DNA from 2 places in the Pedococcus sp. P2_E4 genome. Region 1 is predicted to be linked to the other one. Evidence: riboswitches for the same ligand, from Rfam matches in the RefSeq annotation. Region 1 holds a riboswitch; the other holds the start of a gene.
The links. Region 1 has a riboswitch for cobalamin ahead of AC1DV7_RS04790 (prenyltransferase/squalene oxidase repeat-containing protein). Riboswitches for the same ligand answer to the same signal wherever they lie in the genome.
Positions count from the first base shown of each region.

Region 1 (3,376 bases):
CTGGGCGGTGAAGCCACCGGCGGCGAAGGCCTGGGCGGCCACGCCGGCGGTGTTGGCGTTGTACTGGCCGTCCTGGTTGAGGAACCCACCGTTCGCGGCCTGGCGGGAGGCGAGGTTGTTCAGCGCCTGGACGGTCTGCGGGTCGAGGGCGCCGAGCAGCCCCACCAGCGCCTGGGCGGCGAAGGCCGTGGCGTCCGTGTCGCTGGTGCACGGTGCCTGGGCGTCGTCGAGGTTGCCCCTGAAGCCGCCGTCCGTGCACTGCTGAGCCAGCAGGTAGTCCACGGCCGTGTCGGGAACCGAGCCGGTGGCACGGCCCAGGGCGATGATGTCGAGGGCCTGTCCGATGGTGTTGGAGTAGTCGCCCGAAGGGTTGCTCGGGTCACCGAAGTTCGACTGGTCCGAGAAGCGGCCCGACGGTGTGAGGAGCCCCTCGAGGCGCGCCACGAGGTCCTGCGTGCCGAAGTCGGTCGGGTCGCCGCCGTGGGCCACGACCCCGAGGACGAGCTTGCCCAGCGGTCCGGCGTAGGTCTCGGGGCTGGACGGGTCGGAGGGGGTGGGGGTGCCGACGTAGCTGTTGACGTTGCCCGCGAGGTAGTCCAGGGCCGCGTCCGCACCGGTCTGGCCGACCTTCGCCCCGTCGAGCGCGAGGATCGCGTCGATGGTGTTGCCGCCGTCGAAGAACGTCGAGGCGGGGTAGTTGTAGTGGTTGCCCCGCGTGGCCAGGGTGCGCACGATGAAGCCACCCGCGTACCCGGCCTGCTGGGTCGGGGTGCCGGGGACGATGCGGGCTGCCCCCGCGCGGAACGGGACCTGCTTCGAGGAGGGGGCGGCAACCTTCGACCCGCGGCCAGCGCCCGGGGCGGAGGGGGCGGAGGTGGCGGTGGCGGTCGACGTGCCCGCGGTGGTGCTGGTCGAGCTCGGGGAGCCGGCGCCGGTCGGCGAGGTCGGCGACGCCGGGGACCCGGTGGTGGTGGACGAGCCGGTGCCGGTCGAGGGGGTGCTCGACCCGGGGGCCGGGTCTGTGGTCTGCGTGGGGGCGGGTGCCGTCGTCGTGACGGTCGGCTCGGTCGTGGTGGCGAAGGCCGCTCCGGGCGCCAGGAGGGAGATGGCCAGGGCCAGCCCTCCGGTGGTCGCGACGACGCGGGCCGGGCGGGCCCGACGGATGGTGTGCTGCATGGTGCCTCTTCTTGCGAGCGGTGTCGCGACGGGTGCACCGGCAACCAGAGAACGTGAAAACCCCCGCGTCGCTGCTGCGACGTCGGGGGCGGCCTCGGACTGGTGTCCGGGCTCCGCCCCGCGTACCTCGACGGAAATGGAGCCGCTCCGCACTCCAGGCATTCCGGCTCCCGCCTCGGTGGGCGGCTCACGGTTGCGGGTCAGCGCCGGAATCGGACCGGCTTCCCCTGGGTTGCGTCGTGGTGTTGCCCTGGGGCAACGCCGCCACACTACACCGCCGGGGGCTCGGTCAGACCCCCACCGGGAATGGCGCAGCGTGCGGTTGGTCACGGCCGCTAGACTGCTTCCCACAGGCGTTGAACCGGCCATCACCGGTGAGCCTCCGGAAGAACGGGAGCACCCGGCAAACCGCCAGGCTCCTCACTAGAACCGGACGGGTGGGCCCGTCACAGCCTCTGGCAAGAGCGGTCGTGTGCCGTGTCCGGTTGTCCCGGGCGCGACGGCGACAAGCGAGGTGGCACCGCGGTGGCGCCGGGAGATCCCGGTGACGTCGTCCTCGTGGACACACGAGTTGACGAAGGACCGCCGACACCATGGCTCAGCAGGCCCAGCCGATCTATCCCAAGGTCTCCAGCGACCCCGGCACGACTGGTGTGCCCGCGTCCCCGAGGTTCCCCGAGATCGAGGAGCGCGTCCTCAAGTACTGGGACGAGGACGGCACGTTCGTCGCCTCGGTCGAGAACCGCTCGGCCGGCACCGACGGCGACAACGAGTTCGTCTTCTACGACGGGCCGCCGTTCGCCAACGGCCTGCCGCACTACGGCCACCTGCTGACCGGCTACGTCAAGGACCTCATCCCGCGCTACCAGACGATGCGCGGCCGCCGGGTCGAGCGGCGGTTCGGATGGGACACGCACGGGCTGCCCGCCGAGCTCGAGGCGATGAGCCAGCTCGGCATCAAGACCAAGGACGAGATCCTCGAGATCGGCATCGAGGAGTTCAACGCCAAGTGCCGCGAGTCGGTGCTGAAGTACACCGGGGAGTGGCGTGAGTACGTCACCCGCCAGGCCCGCTGGGTGGACTTCGACAACGACTACAAGACGCTCAACCCCGACTACATGGAGTCGGTCATCTGGGCGTTCAAGTCCTTGTACGACAAGGGTTACGTCTACGAGGGCTTCCGCGTCCTGCCCTACTGCTGGAACGACCAGACGCCGCTGTCGAACCACGAGCTGCGGATGGACGACGACGTCTACCAGATGCGGCAGGACCCGGCGGTGACCGTCGGCATGCGCCTGTCGACCGGCGAGCTCGCGCTCGTGTGGACGACGACGCCGTGGACCCTGCCTGCCAACCTCGGGATCATGGTCGGTCCTGACATCGACTACGTCGTCGTCGAGTCCGACTTCACCGGGACGACCGAGCGCTACCTCATCGGTGAGGCTCGCCTGGCGGCCTACGCCAAGGAGCTGTTCGGCCCCAACGAGACCGACCCGGCGTCGCGGGTCGTGGAGCGGCTCAAGGGCAGCGACCTCGTCGGCCGCTCGTTCACGCCGCCGTTCTCCTACTTCGTGGGGCACGAGCGCGCCCACCACGTGTTCCCGGCGGAGTTCGTCACCACCGAGGACGGCACCGGGCTGGTCCACACCGCCGGCGCCTTCGGTGAGGAGGACAAGATCGTCACGGATGCGGCGGGCATCGAGCCGGTCGTGCCGGTCGGTCCCGACGGCTGCTTCACGTACCCCGTCACGGACTACGAGGGCGTGCAGGTCTTCGACGCCAACGCGATGATCATCGACCACCTCAAGGCCCGTACCCGTGGCGAGGGCGACGTCGGGTCGGTCACCGAGGGCACGGTGCTGCTGCGCCGCGAGACCTACGACCACTCCTACCCGCACTGCTGGCGCTGCCGGATGCCGCTGATCTACATGGCGGTCTCGAGCTGGTTCGTCGAGGTCACCAAGTTCAAGGACCGGATGCTCGAGCTCAACGAGCAGATCGACTGGGTCCCTGACCACATCAAGCACGGCCAGTTCGGCAAGTGGCTCGAGAACGCCCGCGACTGGTCGATCTCGCGCAACCGCTTCTGGGGCAGCCCGATCCCGGTGTGGCGCTCGGACAACCCCGCGTACCCGCGGATCGACGTCTATGGCTCGTTCGCCGAGCTCGAGGCCGACTTCGGGGTGGAGGTCACCGACCT
Region 1 covers NZ_JBFUEO010000006.1:22,457-25,832, reverse strand. The annotation lists gene AC1DV7_RS04790 (prenyltransferase/squalene oxidase repeat-containing protein) at 1-1,176, opposite strand, end outside; cobalamin riboswitch at 1,278-1,403, opposite strand; gene ileS (isoleucine--tRNA ligase) at 1,770-3,376, shown strand, end outside.

Region 2 (3,376 bases), on a different contig from region 1:
GACACCGCGACGGGGGCGGAGCTTGAGCGTCCGGGACAGTTCGTCGCTGGTGGCGGTCACGGACACCGCACGGGTGAGGAAGACCTCGCGGTCGGCATGGCCGGGCGGGTCGGTGGCCTCGGCCTTGGCCCGTCCCCCGCGACCCAGCAGCACGATGGCCTCGTCGATCGGGCCACCGCCGGGGTCGAGCCGCTCGACCCTGGCCTCGCGCATCACCTCGACGTGGGCCACGGCGGCGTCGCGCACCCGGTCGAGCTCGACGTGGTCGTTGCTGCCGTGGACCTGGCGGAACCACTCCGCCTTGCGGCCCATGTCCTCGAAGAACTGCTCAGGCATCGTGATGGCCCCTCGTCTGCAGGTTCTTGACGCCGATGAGGCGCAAGCTCAGCCTGTCCTCGCAAGACGTACCTGACATCGACCAAACGACGTACAACACAGCCAAAGGCCCGGGTCGCCCACCCGACACGCCGGGACACGCGGGCACAACATCTGGTGCCACGGTTTGGGAGGTGGCCCCCTATATGGTGGCGACAGCTGGTCCGAAGCCGTGATCCAACGGCTTCGGGGCAAGAGGGAACCCGGTGCGAGTCCGGGACTGCCCCGCAGCGGTAAGTGGAAACGAACGCCGTCACCAAGCACTGGACGCGAGTCTGGGAAGCGACGGCCAGTAGGCCCCGTCGGCACCTGCCGACAGCCGTCCACGAGTCCGAAGACCTGCCAGCAACCGCGCACACCGTGCGCGGTGTGGTCGTGACCTCGAGGGCGGGTCCATCGACAGCGCAGCAGCGACCTCGGCACCGCCGGGCGGTCGCCTCGCGTCGTCGCCTCCTCCGCGGTCCCGGCCCATCGGAACCGCTCGCGAGGAGAGAGCAGATGACCCTGACCCCCGCTGCACCCGACGAGGTGCAGGACCCGGTCGCCCCCACCCGGCGTACCCAGATGCAGGTGCGCAAGCGCAACGGAGACACCGAACCCGTCGACGTCATGAAGATCGTCCGGGCCGTCGAGCGCTGGTGCGACGACCTTGCCGAGGTCGACCCCATGGCGATCGCCACCCGCACGATCAGCGGGTTGTACGACGGGGCGACCACGGCCGAGCTGGACCGGCTCTCGATCCAGACCGCGGCCGAGATGACCTCGGCGGAGCCGGAGTACTCGCGGCTCGCGGCCCGGCTCCTGTCGAACTACATCGACAAGGAGGTGCGGGGCCACCAGATCGCCTCGTTCAGCCAGGCCGTGCGACTCGGGCACCTCGAGGGCCTGATCGGCGACGAGACCGCGGAGTTCGTCGAGCGCAACGCGCGCAAGCTCGACCACGCCATCGACCTCGACGCCGACCGCCGGTTCGAGTACTTCGGCCTGCGCACCGTCTACGACCGCTACCTGCTGCGCCACCCCCAGACCCGCGACGTCATCGAGACGCCCCAGTACTGGCTGCTGCGCGTGGCCTGCGGCCTGGCCCGCACCGCCAGGGAGGCGATCGACTTCTACCTCCTGATGTCGTCGCTGTCGTACCTGCCGAGTTCGCCGACCCTGTTCAACTCCGGCACGCAGCACACCCAGATGTCGTCCTGCTACCTCGTCGACAGCCCGCAGGACTCGCTCGACTCGATCTACGACCGGTACTCCCAGGTGGCCAAGCTGTCGAAGTTCGCCGGTGGCATCGGGATCTCGTGGTCGCGGGTTCGCTCGCGCGGCGCGCTGATCCGCGGCACGAACGGCCACTCCAACGGCATCGTCCCGTGGCTGCGCACCCTCGACTCGTCGGTCGCGGCGGTCAACCAGGGCGGGCGTCGCAAGGGCGCCGCCTGCGTCTACCTCGAGCCGTGGCACCCCGACATCGAGGAGTTCCTCGAGCTGCGCGACAACACCGGCGAGGACGCCCGTCGGGCACACAACCTCAACCTGGCCAACTGGATCCCCGACGAGTTCATGCGGCGGGTCGAGGCCGACGAGCAGTGGAGCCTCGTCGACCCGAACGCCGTGCCCGAGCTCCCCGACCTGTGGGGCAAGGACTTCGAGGACGCGTATGCCGCCGCGGAGCGCGACGGGCGCGTCGTGCGCACCGTGAGTGCGCGTGAGCTCTACGGCAAGATGATGCGGACCCTGGCGCAGACGGGGAACGGCTGGATGACGTTCAAGGACGCCTCCAACCGCACGTGCAACCAGACCGCCGAGCCCGGCAACGTCGTGCACCTGTCCAACCTGTGCACCGAGATCATCGAGGTATCGAGCAACGACGAGACGGCCGTCTGCAACCTCGGCTCGGTCAACCTCGCCCGGCACCTGACGGCGCAGCGTGACGGAATCGACTGGGAGACACTGCGATCCACCGTCCGCACCGCGGTCACCTACCTCGACCGGGTCATCGACATCAACTACTACCCGAGCACCGAGTCCGCGGCCTCCAACCCGCGCTGGCGTCCGGTCGGCCTCGGCATGATGGGGCTGCAGGACGTCTTCTTCGCGCTCCGGCTGCCGTTCGACTCCGCCGAGGCGAAGGAGCTGTCGACCCGGATCTCCGAGGAGGTCTACCTCTCCGCCCTGGAGCGGTCCGCCGAGCTGGCGGCGGAGCACGGTGCGCACCCGGCATACGACCAGACGAGGGCTGCGCGGGGCGACCTCCAGCCCGATCTCTGGGGGGTGACCCCGACCCAGACCGAGCGCTGGGGCGCGGTGCGGGCGGCGATCGCCGAGCACGGCCTGCGCAACAGCCTGCTCGTCGCGATCGCGCCCACGGCGACCATCGCGTCGATCACCGGCGCGTACGAGTGCATCGAGCCGCAGGTGAGCAACCTGTTCAAGCGAGAGACGCTCTCCGGTGAGTTCCTCCAGGTCAACACGGCGTTGGTGCGCGAGCTCAAGGCCCGCGGCCTGTGGACCCCCGAGGTGCGCGAGGCGATCAAGCGCAGCGAGGGTTCGGTCCAGGGGATCCTCGACCTGCCCGAGGACGTGCGGCTGCTGTTCCGCACCGCCTGGGAGCTGCCCCAGAAGTCGCTGATCGAGCTCGCGGCCGCGCGTCAGCCGTACATCGACCAGAGCCAGTCGCTCAACCTGTTCCTGGCCTCGCCCACCATCGGCAAGCTCAGCTCGATGTACCTGTTCGCGTGGAAGGCCGGCCTCAAGACGACGTACTACCTGCGCTCGCGTCCGGCGACCCGCATCCAGCAGGCGACGGTGTCCGTCGGCGCCAGGGCTGCCTCCGTGCCGGTGGGGACTGCGCCCGCCTTGCCCGCGCCGGTGGGCACCGCACCCCTCGCAGCCGCGGCGGTCGTCGCGCCGACCGCTCCGGCGGCGGCCATCGCTCCCACCACGCCCACCCCCTTCACCGACGAGGAAGCCATCGCGTGCTCCCTCGAGAACCCCGAGACCTGCG
Region 2 covers NZ_JBFUEO010000011.1:28,627-32,002, reverse strand. The annotation lists gene AC1DV7_RS07640 (VPS10 domain-containing protein) at 1-336, opposite strand, end outside; cobalamin riboswitch at 519-736, shown strand; gene AC1DV7_RS07635 (ribonucleoside-diphosphate reductase subunit alpha) at 874-3,376, shown strand, end outside.
Region 2: another riboswitch for cobalamin. It lies ahead of AC1DV7_RS07635 (ribonucleoside-diphosphate reductase subunit alpha); the one in region 1 lies ahead of AC1DV7_RS04790 (prenyltransferase/squalene oxidase repeat-containing protein).